DNA from 3 places in the Photorhabdus akhurstii genome. Region 1 is predicted to be linked to each of the others. Evidence: riboswitches for the same ligand, from Rfam matches in the RefSeq annotation. Region 1 holds a riboswitch; each other region holds the start of a gene.
What was found. A riboswitch is a leader RNA that binds a small molecule or an ion and turns the genes downstream of it on or off. The one in region 1 is predicted to bind thiamine pyrophosphate.

Region 1 (5,972 bases):
AGCGGAAAACCCTCCTGCAAATTGAAACGCATCTGATGCCCGAAAATGGAGAGAGTCCCCGTCCCGGTACGGTCTGCCTTCGGAGTGCCCTTTGCAAGCACTCTTGTCATTAAATCCAGATACTGTTTCATTTTACCTTTTGTACCTTATTACCTTGGTGTTTGTATGCCCATATCATCATTAAAATTCCCGCCAGAATCATTGGGATAGAAAGAATTTGCCCCATGCTGATCCCGTCGAATAAACCCAATTGTGCATCCGGTTGGCGGAAAAATTCGACTATCACTCGGAAAATACCGTAACCAATTAAGAATAAACCAGAAACACTGCCCATCGGCCGAGGTTTACGGATGTATAAATTCAAGATAATGAACAGAACGATCCCTTCCAACGCCATTTCATAAAGTTGTGAAGGGTGACGTGGCAGAACACCATATTGTTCAAGTACCGATAGCAATGAAGGCTCCGTTGCAGCCAGGGCAATATCTTCACTACGGGAGCTTGGGAACAGCATTGCCCACGGCGTATCCAAGGTGACGCGTCCCCACAACTCGCCATTAATAAAATTACCGATTCTCCCCATGCCTAAGCCAAAAGGGACTAACGGTGCAATGAAGTCGGCAACTTGTAAGAAATGGCGTTTCGTTCTGCGACCAAACCACCACATTGCGCAGATAACCCCCATCAAACCACCGTGGAAAGACATGCCACCGTCCCAAACTTTAAACAAATAAAGCGGGTTGTCGAGAAAGGCAGGGAAATTATAAAACAGGACGTAGCCCAAACGGCCGCCAACAAATACGCCAGCAAAACCTGCATAAAGTAAGTTCTCTACTTCGTTTTTCGTCCAACCACTATTGGGTTTCGCTGCTCTGCGTGTCGCTAGCCACATGGCGAATACAAACCCAACCAAGTACATGAAACCATACCAATGGAGGGCTATTGGACCTATTGAAAAAATAACCGGGTCAATATTAGGAAATGCCAGGTAGCTGTTACTCATCTTTCCCCACTTAATATTTAGCGTTAATGCCCTAAGGCAAGTGATTGAGAATCATAGCACAGGCGGTTAAACGGATTAAATGCTACCTCTGACCAAACCGCCAACCCCATGCTGCTCCATAAATGTTGCTGATAGCTCCTTTACTCTTAGGCTGGTTTCAGCTTGTAATATTTCGGCCATTAATTTTTCAACCTGAGCCATCTCCAGATGACGCAATAAATACTTAATTCTTGGCACACTACAACCACTCATACTCAGGCTACGATAGCCAAGACCAATCAATAATAACGCACCCATCGGGGTTCCTGCCATTTCACCACAAATACTGATCGTAAGACCTACTCGTTGGCTATTTTCAAATACCAGTTTTAATGCCCGAATCACCGCCGGATGCAAACAATCATAAAGAGAGGCGACGTAGGTGTTATTCCGATCCACCGCCAATAGATACTGCGTTAGGTCATTGGTGCCAATAGACACAAAATCAACTCTGTTTTTGAGTTGTGGCAACAGAAAAATCATCGAAGGAACCTCAATCATTACACCAAGTTGAGGCATAGGTATTTGACACGCCAGAATTTGCTCGACTTCCTCTTTCGCCCTGTCTACTAATCGCTTAGCTTCATCAATTTCTTCTACATTCGTCACCATTGGCAACAGGATTTTCAGATTGCCCGTGTCAGCATTAGCTCTGAGCATTGCCCTAAGCTGAATAAGAAAAATCTCCGGTTGATCCAACGTCACCCGTATACCACGCCATCCCAAACAAGGGTTATCTTCGCTAATCGGCATATAAGGCAGTTGTTTATCCGCACCGATATCAAGTGTACGTAATACCACCGGTTTATCGGGAAATAATTGCAACATTTCCTGATAACGCGCTTTTTGTTCATCTTCTGACGGGAAACCACTGTGCAACATAAAGGGTATTTCGGTGCGATAGAGTCCAACACCATCAATACTGCTACTGATTTGTAACTCATATTTCAGGCTTAAACCTGCATTAAGCTGAACCAGAATGCGTTCACCACTTTTGAGCCGCGCTTCCTGATCAACATCCCCCTCAGCCAGTTTGCTCAGTGCTTTTTCTTCCTCAATAATCTGTTTATATTCCTGCGAAATCAGTGGTTCAGGTTCAATAAAAACTTCTCCACGGAAACCATCAAGAATCAGCATACGATTGTGCAGGAGTTCCGGCTGGATATCTGCCCCCATAATGGCCGGGATACCCATTGCACGTACCAATATGGCAGAGTGTGAATGGGTAGCGCCATCACGAACAATAACTCCTGCTAATCTTTCTTGCGGCACTTCTGCCAATAGGTTGGCACTCAGTTCATCTGCAACCAGAATAAACCATTCAGGCCATTGATGGCTGGCAGTCAGTGAATCATCAAGATGAAATAGTAATCGCTGCCCAAGCGCCCGTAGATCTGATGCCCTTTCCCGCATATAAGCATCCTGCAAGCTGGCAAATTGTTCTGCGTATTTCTCAATAACTTGTTTAACCGCCCATTGCGCAACAGATCCCTGTTCAACACAGGAGAACAGATCTTGTTTCAACTGAGGGTCATTCAAAAGGTAGGAATAAAGATTAAAAATTGCAGCACTCTCTTTTTGAGAACCCGCGGTAAAACGTTTACTGAGCCGACGACATTCTGCTGTTGCATCTTCAAGTGCCTGAATCAAACGAGAACGTTCTGCTGCATGATCAAGGGTTGAAGCTTCAAAAATTTGGTCAAGTGAGGGTTGGGAACAATCTTGCCATCCCTGAGCCATCACGATGCCATTGGAAATTGCCAGCGCTTTAATTCTGGTTTGCCGATACTGACCAAACAATCCCTTAGTCTGAGCTTGAACAAGGATCACCGCCAGTTGTGTCGCAAGAGTCACCATAAAGGACTCTTCGGTTTCATTAAACAGGCGTTGTTCCTGCTGCTGAACGACTAAAACACCTTGCAACTGGCGGCGATAGACCACCGGAACGCCCAAAAACGCGCGGAAGCTATCCTCTTTCACTTGAGGCAAATATTTGAAACTTGGATGGCTGCGAATATCAGCCAGATTAATCAGTTCAGACAATTGACCAACTTGTCCGACGACTCCCTCACCAAAAGCCAAACTGACAGCCCTTCCCCGGGGTTTCCTCAACCCTCGGGTTGCCATCAGGTAATAACACCGCCGTTGATGATCAGCAAGATAGATAGAACAGACATCCGTGTTCATCGCCAGACAGGTCTCGTTCACCAATAGCTCAAGCGCTTCGGCCAGATTGGTTGCCATAGCAACTTTTTCAACAATTTCCCGTAAGCGCATGAGCATAGAACTCACCTAACTTCTTTTGCGACGATAAGAATACGAAGAACGTGGCAGAGATGAGCTTTCCTGCATTGGCATGACAACCGAAGAAAACTCTTTCATCACGCGCCGATAAACATCACGCTTAAAAGAGACAACCTGCCGGACAGGATACCAATAGCTGACCCAACGCCAACCATCGAACTCCGGGGTATTACTGTGTTGCACATTAATATCTTCTTCATTACAGAGCAGTTGTAATAAAAACCACCGCTGTTTTTGACCGATACAGACAGGTCGAGTATCCCAACGCACCAAACGCTTGGGTAATTTGTAACGCAACCAATTACGAGTAGAAGCCAGAACGCGTACATCTTTCCGACCTAAACCCACTTCTTCATACAGTTCCCGGTACATAGCCTGTTCTGGTGATTCCCCCGGATTAATGCCCCCTTGAGGAAATTGCCAGGAATGCTGCCCATAACGCCGCGCCCACAAAACCTGGCCTTGCCGATTACAAATTACAATTCCTACATTCGGGCGGTAGCCATCATCATCGATCACCAGACTACCTCGATAAACTAAATTTGAAAGATGACTAATTGTTTCACACTACCCTCAAGTGGTAAACCTCTATCATTGGACTTTGCAGTCGCTAGCTAAATCTCTACAATAGCGCCATCTCAACGGGGTGCTGGCTGTTTAAAACAGCCTTGCTGAGAGTAAACCCGCCGAACCTGATCCGGCTAATACCGGCGTAGGGATTTGAGCTGCTAACTATTTCACAAACGTTATTTTGCCGTTTAGCGCTTCCTCAAATCCTTTGCCAATCCTCTTAATGTAAGGAGAGCAAAGTGTTTAAGACGTTATTTTCCAAATTAATCGTACTGACGGCCCTATCAGCCCCTATGTTGCTATTGAGTCAGGTTGTACAGGCTAAGCCGGTATTAACGGTCTATACCTATGACTCTTTTGCCGCAGAATGGGGTCCCGGACCCGCAATTAAAAAAGCCTTTGAAGCTGAATGTGACTGTGAACTGAAACTGGTTGCTCTGGAAGATGGTGTTTCTTTGCTCAATCGCCTAAGAATGGAAGGAAAGCGTACTGCTGCCGATATTATTCTTGGGTTGGATAACAACTTGATTCAAGCAGCTCAACAAACGGGGCTGTTCACTGAAAGTCAAGTGGATATCAGCAAGCTGGCGCTGCCGGTGTCATGGCATAACCAGATATTTATTCCTTATGACTATGGCTATTTTGCTTTCATTTACAACAAAAAGAGTTTGCCAAATCCGCCAAAAAGCATGGATGAGCTAATCAACAGCCACAATAATTGGAAAGTGATCTATCAAGATCCTCGCACCAGCACACCGGGGCAAGGTTTGCTGCTATGGATGCAGAAAATTTATGGTGATGATGCCCCACAAGCCTGGAAAAAACTGGCAAAGAAAACACTAACTGTTACCAAAGGCTGGAGTGAAGCTTACGGTCTGTTCCTGAAAGGAGAAGGCGATCTGGTACTAAGCTATACCTCTTCACCGGGCTACCACCTCTTATCTGAGAAGACAGACGATTATGCTGCCGCTACCTTTAATGAAGGTCATTACCTGCAAATCGAAGTGGCCGCACAACTGGCCTCCAGTAAGCAACCAGAGCTTGCCCAGAAATTTATGCAGTTTATGCTGACCCCAGCTTTCCAACAGGAAATTCCAACCACTAACTGGATGTATCCGGTCATTGATATCCCACTTCCAGAAGTGTATTCACAGCTTTCAATACCTGAAAAATCGCTGCAATATCCCGCAGAAGAAGTCGCAAAATACCGTAACCAATGGATTCGTACATGGCAAAGCGCTGTCAGCCGATGATTGCTCGATGTCTGTTACCGGGGGCCATTGCCTCCGGTCTTTTACTATTGGTCGCCTTACTAGCGTTCGGTGCACTTTGGTTTAATGCACCTGAACGTAATTGGTCTTTACTGGCGGAAGATAGCTATCTGTGGCATGTGGTGGGTTTTACATTCTGGCAGGCTTTTTTATCGGCGCTGTTTTCTGTTATCCCGGCTATTTTTCTTTCCAGAGCCCTCTATCGCCGTCATTTTCCAGGCCGAAATCTATTTCTCCGCCTATGTGCTATGACGCTGGTTTTGCCTGTATTGGTCGCTCTATTCGGCATTCTGACGGTCTATGGCAGAGCCGGCTGGCTGGCTCAGTTCTGTGAATGGATCAGCATCGATTACCATTTCACCCCTTATGGTCTACCAGGAATTTTGCTGGCACATATCTTCTTTAATATGCCACTAGCGACACGGCTTTTACTGCAATCACTGGAAAACATCGCGGTGGAACAACGGCAATTAGCGGCTCAGCTAGGTATGAATGAATGGCAACATTTCCGTTTTGTTGAATGGCCTTATCTACGCCGCCAAATCCTGCCCACTGGCGCACTGATTTTTATGCTCTGTTTCGCCAGTTTTGCTACCGTGCTGGCGTTAGGTGGCGGACCTGCTGCAACAACTGTCGAACTGGCAATCTATCAGGCGTTAAGCTATGACTACGATCTCAACCGCGCCGCATTACTGGCGTTGATTCAGATCACCTGCTGCCTTGGCCTTGTGCTCCTCAGCCAGAAGCTTAACAGTGCTCTATCTGTCGGCTACAGCAACCAACAG
Region 2 (5,972 bases), 2.4 Mb from region 1:
GTTATAACTCAATTGACAAAATAAAAAATTATTAACACGAACAATTAAAACCAATTAAATTTATATCAATAGCTGTAAATAAAATATGAACACCTAACCTTGTAAAACTCATTTAAATAATAGAAAAACATATTGTATCTTTATAAAAGACTCATGTAATAAAACATTAAGTGTAGCGATATAAATAGTAAAATATAAAGAATGACTTTATTTATCGGTTAATTAAATCACGCAAACAATGAAACAATTTAATATTAATCAATGAGTTATTTATTGAGAATGATAAATTAACATTAGTTTTTACTCCAAAATCACCTAACAATCTTATCAATTCTATCCAACAACATTGTAATATTATAAATCAATAAAGAACAATAACTAAAGGATTAATTCTTTCATAAATAAAAAGGCACTAATAGATAGAGATTTACGATAATAAATTTATTTCCTTTTTTTGATATTGATAAAGAGAAATAGTTAAATTTATAATATATAATCTGCATAGATAAAAACCTAAACTCAACAACCACCGACTAAAGTCGGTGGGTTAGTGATTAACGGACTGAAAGTCCGGATACGCATCGGCTGAACGATGCGTCAATTGTCCATCCTGAAGTTATCATCCGGGTTTGGTTCAAAATGATGCTCCAGATAAGCCTTTATCATCTCTTCCGTTAACTGACCCACCGTCGCACAAAAATAGCCTCTGCCCCAAAAATGCTGACCCCAGTAGCGTTTCTTTAGATGCGAAAACTCTTCAAACAACTTACTCGCTGTCCTTCCCTTCAGTCTCCTCATGATTTCTGAGGGAGATAATGTCGGGGGACTATTCACCAGTATGTGAACATGATCTTTGCTCACGACCCCTTTTAATATCCTGATTTCAAATGCTTCACATGTCTGACGAACTAACTCGCGCACCCGTATTGCTACTTCACCTATCAGCACTTTGTGCCTGTATTTCGTTACCCACACAAAATGGTATTCAATCTGAAATACTGTGTGACTACCGTATCTGTAATCCATGTTGCACCTCCCATGCAACACAGTATCTCAGCTAAAGCTGACCGACTAAAGTCGGTGGTTTTAACCTTTCATATGGAAGAATAAATAAAATATAAATTATCCCCCCCGAAACTTTATAGAAACAATAATATATATCCAATCTATAATGAAAACATTTCATTGTTGAATAATAAAAGCAAAGGAAATATTAACAATATCAACAAAGACGATCAGTTTAACTATATTGATATTGCAATTTATCAAAACCCAATCAATATCAATGTCATAAATACAATGAATAATTTATTCTTTATCAGTATTAAATCTCATACATCTCTTTATCTTATCCAAGAAAATTGTCTGCTAGCAAGCAATAAGAATTACAAAAATATATAACCCAACACATAAAGAGCTTACGCTTTCGCCCCTATATCCCCTAAAGAATGGTCATGTCACTCTTGCGCTAAATAGCCACTTTCCAAGTAATAAAATTCTCTTTATCCCCCCCACCTGAAGCGATCCACTACCACTTCCCTCCCAATACAACTTGTTATCCTAAAAAGGATAAATGACAATCAATGATATCTTTTCATAACTGGAGTAAAACATGACTGATATCGCTAAGTTGTTAGGCAAAGATGCGGACAGTTTATTGCAACATCGTTGTAATACCATCCCAAGTGAAAATCTCTATCTGCCAGGCTCCGATTTTGTTGACCGAGTAATGATCGACAATAACCGACCCAATACAGTTTTGCGTTCCATGCAAACATTGTTAAATCATGGTCGTCTTGGAGGCACTGGTTATTTATCTATTTTGCCGGTGGACCAAGGAGTAGAACATTCTGCTGCCGCTTCTTTTGCAGCGAATCCTCTCTATTTCGATCCCAAAAATATCGTTGAACTGGCTATCGAAGCCGGCTGTAACTGTGTTGCCTCTACTTATGGCGTGTTATCCTCTGTTTCTCGTCGTTATGCTCATAAGATCCCATTTTTGGTTAAACTGAACCACAATGAAGCACTGAGCTATCCCGCCCAATATGATCAAACTTTATATGCCAGTGTTGAACAAGCATTTGAGATGGGTGCTGTTGCCGTTGGCGCAACGATTTACTTTGGCTCTATTGAATCACGGCGTCAAATTGAGGAAATTTCAGCCGCCTTTAAACGGGCGCATGAATTGGGCATGGTAACGGTATTGTGGGCCTACCTGCGTAATTCTACCTTCAAAAAAGAGGGGATAGATTATCACTCCAGTGCGGACCTAACAGGTCAGGCTAACCATTTGGCCGTCACTATCGGTGCCGATATCGTTAAACAGAAAATGGCCGAAAATAATGGCGGCTATACTGCAATTGGTTTTGGTCATACCGATAAACGTGTTTACACTAATTTGACTAGCGACCATCCTATCGATCTGGTCCGTTATCAGATAGCTAACTGCTACATGGGGCGCGCCGGTATGATTAACTCAGGTGGTGCATCCGGTAATAGTGATTTGAGTGACTCCGTTCGTACCGCCGTCATTAATAAACGCGCAGGCGGTATGGGGCTAATCCTCGGTCGTAAAGCGTTCAAAAAATCCATGAAAGAGGGTATTGAACTGATTAATGCGGTTCAAGATGTCTATCTGGATAAGCAAGTGACTATCGCGTAAATCAAGCTTGTCGCCGGTGATAATGAGTAGATAGTAGGTCGCTGCCAATGTTGAGTTATACTGCTCTCACAGTATAAATACCTTACTCTTCTTATTCATTATCACTTTCTCACCTAATCCCGAAAACGCCAATCAGTTATTCTCACCACCACTGATGAAAATGGTGCACAGGCCCAATGCCTTTTCCTACCTCTAACGAGTCCGCCTGTTCTAATGCCGCCTGGAGGTATGATTTGGCAACAGGCAGGGTTGTCTGCCAATTCGAGTAACGTGGACGCAAAGCAGCCAGCGCAGCAGAGAGCGTACACCCTGTACCATGTGTATGGCGCGTATTGATTCTGGGCGCAGTAAAACGCCATTCACCCTCAACAGTAAACAGCCAATCAGGGCTTTCATGCTCTGTAAGGTGCCCGCCTTTCAGTAAAACGGCTTCGCATCCTAGCGATAATAATTCACGCCCCTGTTTTTGCATGTCCGTTTCGGTTTTTGCTACAGAGCACTTTAATATCGCTGCGGCTTCCGGCAAATTTGGGGTAATCAACGAAACCTTCGGTAATAATCGTTCAACAACCTCGGAAACCGCTTCCGGCGCCAGCAACGGATCGCCACTTTTCGCAATCATTACCGTATCCAATACAACATAAGGAACGGAATAACGACTTATTGCATCAGCAACAACGACAACGTTGGCTGCATTAGATAACATGCCTATCTTAGCGCTATCAATTCTGATATCTGACAGCACAGATTCAAGCTGTGCCGCAACAAAAGTAGGATCGATATCATAAATGGATTGCACACCACAGGTATTTTGCGCAACAAGCGCTGTCATTACTGTTGTGCCATAAGCACCAAGTGCAGAGAAAGTTTTTAGGTCAGCTTGAATGCCGGCACCGCCGCTAGGATCAGTACCGGCAATTGTCAGTAAATTGATTCTCATCATAAGCACCTCTTCCAACCAGCAAAAGAAAAGCAAGTATCAGGAAAAGACACCATGACTTCCCTACGCTGGCATTATCCAGATCAGGTATTACGGGTTCATCTCAGCTCAATAAAGAGCGCCCCGAGCCAAAACAAAAACACCCTATCAGATAACCAACAGGGTGATATCGGTATGTCATTGTTGCCAGTAAAAAACCAATCAGACAACAAATTTACTTCGTCAATCCAAAATGATCGACAAAAAGAAGTTATGCTGTAGTGACGTTTGCCGCAGAAGGACCTTTCTGACCGTCCTGAATTTCAAACTCAACTTTTTGGCCTTCCGCCAGAGTTTTAAAACCCTCGCTCTGAATAGCGCTAAAATGTACAAACACATCTTTGCTACCATCAGCAGGAGTAATAAAGCCAAAACCTTTTGATTCGTTGAACCACTTTACAGTACCAGTGATTTTTGCCATTTTAAGAATTTCCTTTGGATCACTTAATTCTAATTCGCCGTTTCGGCGCAACATAAAAACTAGAGCAAGTTGCTGCTATTAACAGAACTGTATAACAGAACCGTACCTCGTTTACCCGAACGATTTATCACATATTCTTAATATGATGGCAAGCCATTTTTTATCAGCTATGGAGCTAACGCACATATTTAAAATTCTTAACAACAATTATTGTTTAACATAACTGCAAAAATTTGAAAATCCAAGGTTATCCTAATTAGCTTACAGTTTATCCATTCAACAAAACCCCAGATAACATAAAAAATTCTAATTTATTTTGCCTATCTTATTATTAGATTTTTTATATCTATTAGTATGTTCACAGAGGCCAATCTCTACTGTTTGGGTGAAAGAAAAAATCAACACACTCCCAATATTAGTCGACTAAAATATCAGTATTAAATATACCCAGTTAATACCTATCACATCTTAATATTAATTTTTCGTTTAACTTTTATTGAAAATAGCAAGAGTAGAATTCCTGAATTTAGATGTTTGTCATATTTTACGTGATGCGCAGGATCTTCCCAATTTATGTCGTCGGGAAATTTGGAGCAATAAATAATGAAGTTTGATTTAACCACAGCCTGTACCCTATCAGCCACTCTTTTAGTCTCATCTGGGACAGTGTTGGCAGCAACAGCAAATACTGCTAATAAATCATTAGCAACGACTCAATCACACACACCGCTCGGTTATAGCAACAATTCAGGTAGTTTATGGGAAAAATTCAACAATAATGTCGCTCTCACCTGGAATGCACCCGACAATGAACTTTATCTGCCGGTAATTACTTGGCATAACAGGCATACCTACGATAAAGAGAAAATCGATAGATATAATGAGCGGCCCTGGGGTTTCGGCTATGGTAAATATCGTTACGACCAAGACAATGATTGGCATTCCCTTTATGCAATGGCTTTTATGGATTCTCATAACCGTTTGGAACCCATCGTTGGCTATGGATTTCAGAAAATGTGGATACCCGGTGATTTAGATGGTTTCCGAATGGGAATCGGTTTCACTTTAAGCGTTACAGCTCGTCATGATTATTATTATGTCCCTATTCCACTGCCACTACCGTTATTCTCCATAGAATATGATCGGTTATCGCTGCAAGGGACATATATTCCCGGCACATATAATAACGGTAACGTCCTCTTCGCTTGGTTACGTTGGCAATGGTAACTGGATAAAAAATACCAGGCTGTGTAATATCAGCCTGGTATCTTCATAGAGATAATCCAAATATATGTTATCCCTGCTCCTGTGCTCTCATTTTATCACGGCGGGAACGAGACATTAAAAACCCAATCCATAACACACCCACCCAGAATGGCATCAGAATGACTGAAATACGGATGCTGTCCATCATCAAAATAATGACGAGTATAAAGGCAAGGAAAGCCAGACACAGATAATTACCGAATGGATACCAGAATGCCTTAAATGATGGCTCTATTCCCTGTTTAACTTTTTCCGCCCGGAATTTTAAATGCGCCGTACAGATCATGACCCAATTAATCACTAACGTTGTTACCACCAACGCCATCAATAATTCAAATGCTTTGCCCGGCATTACATAATTAATCAATACACCAACGGACGTTGCCAAAGCAGACACGACAATGGCTCTGATAGGAACACCACTCTCATTAACTTTTGTCAGCATCCCAGGAGCATTGCCTTGTTTTGCTAAACCGTACAGCATCCGGCTGTTACAATACACACCGCTGTTATAAACGGACAATGCGGCAGTTAGGACAACAATATTCAGAACGTTAGCCACCCAGAAACTATCCAGGTTGTGAAAAATCATAACAAATGGGCTTTCACCTTCAACGACATTGCCCCACGGATAAAGCGACAAT
Region 3 (5,972 bases), 300 kb from region 1:
CCCGGCCAGATAGAGAGAAGCGGGAGCGCCTAGCCCTCCCAGTCCGACAATCAGTACGCGGCTGGATTTCAGTTTTTCCTGCCCTTCCGGGCCGATATCTTCGAGTAACAGTTGTCGGCTGTAACGCATAAATTCTTGATCATTTAACATAAGAACCTCCTCTATCCCTTCAATTCAACGCCTTCAACCAGATGAAGCAGTTGTGCGGTTGCCTGACGCCAATCTTTTGCTTTGGTAATGGCACTAACCAGTGCCACACTGCCGACTCCCGTTGCAATGACATCCGGTACGCGTTCAAGAGAGATGCCTCCGATGGCGACAGTGGGATAGTCTGGCGTGCTTTCTACCTGCCGTTTCAGGGCTGCCAGTCCTTGCGGGGAAGATGGCATCTCTTTGGTCGTGGTTGGGAAAATATGGCCGAGAGCGATATAAGATGGACGCAGGGATTTTGCTCGAGTCAGCTCTTGTTCATCGTGGGTAGAGATTCCTAACCGCAATCCCGCTGTTTGGATGGCGTTCAGATCAGCGATAACTAAATCTTCCTGCCCAAGATGGACACCATAAGCGCCGTGCTTTATTGCCAGTCGCCAGTAGTCGTTGATAAACAAACGAGCGTTGTATTGGCGACTGAGCATAATGGCTTGCTGAATATCTTCTTCCACCTGATCTTCTGGTCGATCTTTAATTCTCAACTGAATTGTGGTGACGCCTGCTTTTAACAAACGGGAAATCCACTCTAGCGAATCCACGACGGGATATAGGCCCAATTTGTATTCAGTTGGGGCAAATGGCGCGTTAGGCAGATTGTTCATGGGATACATCCTCTACGCTGTGATACAACTCGCCACCGTGGGCGCGGAATGCTTCAGACATCTGTTCCATACCTGCGGCGTAATCGCGTACTTCCTGAGAAATCTTCATAGAGCAGAATTTAGGTCCACACATAGAACAGAAATGCGCAATTTTTCCGGACGCTTGTGGCAAAGTTTCATCGTGATAGGCGCGAGCAGTATCGGGATCGAGCGCCAGATTAAATTGATCTTCCCAACGAAATTCAAAACGTGCTTTGGACATCGCGTTATCGCGGATTTGTGCGCCGGGATGACCTTTGGCGAGATCGGCGGCATGAGCAGCGATTTTGTAGGTAATCAGCCCTTGTTTAACATCGTCTTTGTTTGGCAAACCGAGATGCTCTTTTGGCGTCACATAACAGAGCATGGCGCAGCCAAACCAGCCAATCATGGCTGCGCCGATACCGGAAGTAAAATGGTCATAACCCGGTGCAATATCTGTTGTCAGTGGGCCAAGAGTATAGAAAGGGGCTTCGTGACAATGCTCTAATTCTTCCGTTATATTGCGGCGGATCATCTGCATAGGAATATGCCCAGGACCTTCTATCATCACCTGAACATCATATTCCCAGGCAATTTTGGTCAGTTCACCTAATGTGTGCAGTTCTGCAAACTGCGCTTCATCATTAGCATCCTGAATAGAACCGGGGCGCAGACCGTCTCCCAATGATAGGGAAACATCATAAGCGGCGCAGATTTCACAAATTTCATGGAAATGTTGGTAGAGGAAGTTTTCTTGATGATGAGACAGACACCATTTCGCCATAATTGAACCACCGCGGGAGACAATCCCGGTGAGGCGTTTGGCTGTCATCGGTACATAGCGCAGTAATACACCGGCATGAATGGTGAAGTAATCAACTCCTTGTTCCGCTTGTTCCAGCAAGGTATCACGGAACATTTCCCAGGTGAGATTTTCCGCGACGCCATTGACTTTCTCCAGCGCCTGATAAATAGGGACTGTGCCGATAGGTACCGGGCTATTACGTAAGATCCATTCGCGGGTTTCGTGGATATAACGGCCTGTGGAGAGATCCATGACCGTATCTGCGCCCCAGCGAGTAGACCAGATTAACTTTTCTACTTCTTCCTCAATAGAAGAGGTGACGGAAGAATTACCGATATTAGCGTTAACCTTAACCAGAAAATTGCGGCCAATAATCATCGGTTCTGATTCAGGGTGATTAATATTGGCAGGAATAATAGCCCGACCGGCTGCGACTTCCTGACGGACAAATTCTGGTGTGATATTTTCCGGCAACTGAGCGCCAAAACTTTGTCCAGCATGTTGTTGGCGTAGCACATCACCGTGGATACGTTCGCGCCCCATATTTTCCCGCAGTGCGATAAATTCCATTTCCGGTGTGATGATGCCTTTGCGGGCATAGTGCAGTTGAGTAACGCATTTGCCTTCATGGGCTTTTAATGGATGGGGGCGATGATTGAAACGTAAATGATCGAGACCGGCATCCGCCAGGCGTTGCTGAGTAAAATCGGAGCCGAGGGCGGCAACAGGTTCAGTATCTTGGCGTTCATCGATCCACGGTTGGCGTAGCTTGGTTAACCCTACATGTACATCCAGTTTGGCATCAGGATCGCCATAAGCGCCGGAAGTATCATAAACCGGAATGGCTTCATTTTCCTCATACTGAGGCTCTTCTTTGGTTCCGCCAATTAACGTGGGCGATAACTGAATTTCGCGCATTGGAACTTGGATATCGTCACGGGAACCTTGAAGATAAATTCGTCGTGAATTTGGGAACGTCACGCCCTGAATAGAATTAATAAATTCCTGAGCGGCATCGCGTTGAGCTTTACGCGGGCGTGCCGGATTGGGTTTTGGTGAAATATCGGTTGTAGGGATAAAAGTATTATGAGACATAGCAAATTCCTAACTGTGTTATTGGGAAAGTTGCTTGTCTGGAGCTCGCAGGGAGTAATGGTTGATGGCTGGACAGGCCCGTAAAAAATTGGGTGGGCTAACAGCGGTTGATTACTCTTGTTCCCTTCGCGGGTATTAACCCGATCAGGTTCCGCGGATCCCGAATTAACGGTCTCAGCCTGTGTATGCTGCGATAAAACAGCTTACGCTAGGCACTCCGACAAGAAAGCAAACAGTAGTATAGAAGGGATTATGAAAACTACAACCCTTACTGATTGAAAGTATTTACAGTGACCAGGTTAATTTTTTTTAGCTATGTTGCTGATTGTTTTGTGATCGATTTGTCATGTTTATTAATTTTTTAACTACAACTTGTTAAGGAAATAAGGCATGAAAAACTTTGATTCATCTAAAGTGGTTAAAGTTAAATTACCATTGTCGGGTTGGGTTGTTTCATGAAGATGGTGGACCAATGTTCGATATATTTCATGCCTATTTTGTACCTAACTGTATTTGTCAAATTTTATATAAAATGTCTAATATATATTTCGATATTTATGAGGAAGAAATTAGATTACGGTTTAATACTGCATTGAAAAAATTTTTGGATACAAAAGAGATAATAGATCATCTGGCGGGAATTCAGTCCAATTTTTTCGATCTGAACATCCAAGATTAACGGACATATAAGTAATCGATATTTTGATGAGGGAGGTTATTATGCGAATGCAAGTTAAAAATTCATTTAAATGAATGGATTTCATAAAGTAGTTGTTGTAAATATAATATTTGATCGTTTTTTATTTTCTGATATTTTATTCTTTAGGCTCTTCTATTAATGCATTCGATAAAGATTTGCCTGAGGAAATCTGAGACAATGTTTTTTGTAACTTGGTAGAAATACTATACCTTGACAATGAGTGGTAATGACTAACTGATAAAGACAGAGAAACAGATTGTGGCAAAGAAAGAAAAACAGCCTCACCATGATTCGTTATTCAAGCATTTTTTAACGCAGCCTGAAACGGCCAAAGAGTTTTTATCCCTTTATCTGCCCGAAGAGGTTCAGTTGTTGTGTGATTTAGCCACATTGAAACTGGAGTCCGGCAGTTTTGTGGATCGGCATTTACGTCAACTGCACAGTGATGTGCTGTACTCGGTTGAAACGGTCCGGGGACAGGGCTATATCTATTGTCTGATTGAGCATCAGTCCACCCCTGACCCGCTGATGGCCTGGCGGCTGATGCATTATGCCATGTCAGCTATGGCGGCTCACCTGAAAAAAGGCCATGCTGAACTCCCTTTGGTGGCGCCGCTGCTGTTTTATCATGGGGAGGTTCGGCCATATCCTTACTCAAACCGGTGGCTGGATTGTTTTACGCTCCCTGAACAGGCTGCCCGTTTATACCATCAGGCGTTTCCGTTGGTGGACGTCAGTGCGCTCAGCGATGAAGAGATCCTGACGCATAAAGGCGTTGCCCTGATGGAACTGGTGCAAAAACACATCCGCTGCCGGGATATGCAGGAATGGCTCCTCCAATTGGTGGAACTCTTGAATGCAGGGTATAATACAACCGAACAGCGCAATGTGGTGTTACGCTATATTTTACTGAATGGGCATACGCTGGATCTCTCCCAATTTGTCCATCAACTGATTGAACAATCTCCGGAGCATGAAACGATGTTGATGACTATTGCAGAACAGCTTGAACAAAAAGGGCTTGAGCGTGGTATTGAACTAGGCCGAGAAGAAGGTATTGAGCTAGGCCGAGAGAAAGGTATTGAGCTAGGTCGAGAGGAAGGTATTGAACTAGGCCGAGAGAAAGGTAAAGTGGAAACGGCTCGTGCCTTATTACGGCATGGCGTGAGTTTAGACATTATTGTCACCAGTACCGGACTGAGCCGGGATAGAATTGAAGCGTTAAAGCATTAAATTCATCTTCTCTTTTACAGCAAAATGCCGATATTCAAGATCGGCATTTTTGTTTTTATTTTTACTGAGTGGGCATACGCTGGATCTCTCCCAATTTGTCCATCAACTGATTGAACAATCTCCGGAGCATGAAACGATGTTGATGACTATTGCAGAACAGCTTGAACAAAAAGGGCTTGAGCGTGGTATTGAACTAGGTCGAGAAGAAGGTATTGAGCTAGGCCGAGAGAAAGGTAAAGTGGAAACGGCTCGTGCCTTATTACGGCATGGCGTGAGTTTGGATATTATTGTCACCAGTACCGGACTAAGCCGGGATAAAATTGAAGCGTTAAAGCATTAAATTAATCTTCTCTTTTACAGTAAAATGCCGATATTCAAGATCGGCATTTTTGTTTTTATTTATAGGGAGCGAAATGACACCTTAAGAGCATAGGGAACGCGATTAGGTGGGTTGTTTGCGGAAACAAAATGACTTGCTTTGTTTCGTCAAGACCTCAATTTTATTGCAATATTCTCCCCAGCAATTGGGTTGCCTGTTGAAAGATAACGGGTATAGATGGGATTATGGAAACCATAAACCCATTACTGATCGAAAGCATTTACAGTGACCAGGTTAATTGTTTCCAGCCATATTGTTGTGCTTCGGCTTTTAAACGGGCATCGGCATTGATCGTAATGACTTCATCGGCAAACCGACACATTGGGAGATCATTAATTGAATCACTGTAAAAGCGGATAATTTCAGGATGGCTATTTTGCTGTTCCAGCCACTGTTTTATCCGTTTTACTTTACCTTCACGAAAAGTCGCAATGCCATCTATTTTGCCGGTATAACAGCCATTTTCCATTACCATATCAATGCCCAGTACCGTGTGAATACCCAGTTCAGTAGCAATCTTTTTTACAATAAAAGAGACAGTAGCTGAGATAATAATGATTGGAATTTGTTGCTGTTGATATTCTGTAATTAGGGCTTTGGCTTGTGGATAAAATCGCGGTTTAATTTTTTCGTTAACAAATTCAGTCAGCCAAAGATCAACTTGTTCTTGTGGAATTTGATGCAGTGTTTGCAGACTAAATGCTAGATAACCACTCATATCCAGTGAGCCTGCGCCGTAATCAGCCATCATTTTTTTATCTGCTTCAATAAAGCTTGGATCGGTAATGATGCCTTTTTCCCATAAAAACTCGGTCCATATAGCGCTGGAATCACCGGAAATTAAGGTGTCATCCAGATCAAACACGGCAAGCAGTTGTGGCATGGTGTTGTGCTCCTCGGGCCAAAGAATATTAATAGTTGAGAATA

Region 2: it holds a riboswitch for thiamine pyrophosphate, as region 1 does, so the genes downstream of both, thiD (bifunctional hydroxymethylpyrimidine kinase/phosphomethylpyrimidine kinase) here and thiB (thiamine ABC transporter substrate binding subunit) in region 1, are expected to answer to the same signal.
Region 3: it holds a riboswitch for thiamine pyrophosphate, as region 1 does, so the genes downstream of both, thiC (phosphomethylpyrimidine synthase ThiC) here and thiB (thiamine ABC transporter substrate binding subunit) in region 1, are expected to answer to the same signal.

What each region holds. Positions count from the first base shown of each region.
Region 1 covers NZ_CP020335.1:822,086-828,057, reverse strand. The annotation lists gene thyA (thymidylate synthase) at 1-131, opposite strand, end outside; gene lgt (prolipoprotein diacylglyceryl transferase) at 128-1,003, opposite strand; gene ptsP (phosphoenolpyruvate--protein phosphotransferase) at 1,079-3,325, opposite strand; gene rppH (RNA pyrophosphohydrolase) at 3,335-3,865, opposite strand; TPP riboswitch at 3,979-4,083, shown strand; gene thiB (thiamine ABC transporter substrate binding subunit) at 4,156-5,169, shown strand; gene thiP (thiamine/thiamine pyrophosphate ABC transporter permease ThiP) at 5,145-5,972, shown strand, end outside.
Region 2 covers NZ_CP020335.1:3,249,515-3,255,486, forward strand. The annotation lists gene tnpA (IS200/IS605 family transposase) at 598-1,026, opposite strand; gene fbaB (class I fructose-bisphosphate aldolase) at 1,613-2,662, shown strand; gene thiD (bifunctional hydroxymethylpyrimidine kinase/phosphomethylpyrimidine kinase) at 2,805-3,605, opposite strand; TPP riboswitch at 3,646-3,738, opposite strand; gene cspE (transcription antiterminator/RNA stability regulator CspE) at 3,853-4,062, opposite strand; gene pagP (lipid IV(A) palmitoyltransferase PagP) at 4,666-5,289, shown strand; gene B0X70_RS14045 (amino acid permease) at 5,357-5,972, opposite strand, start outside.
Region 3 covers NZ_CP020335.1:517,205-523,176, forward strand. The annotation lists gene B0X70_RS02245 (HesA/MoeB/ThiF family protein) at 1-150, opposite strand, end outside; gene thiE (thiamine phosphate synthase) at 162-812, opposite strand; gene thiC (phosphomethylpyrimidine synthase ThiC) at 796-2,733, opposite strand; TPP riboswitch at 2,838-2,963, opposite strand; gene B0X70_RS02260 (Rpn family recombination-promoting nuclease/putative transposase) at 3,692-4,666, shown strand; partial or broken gene B0X70_RS02265 (ISNCY family transposase) at 4,722-5,006, shown strand; gene B0X70_RS02270 (HAD family hydrolase) at 5,266-5,928, opposite strand.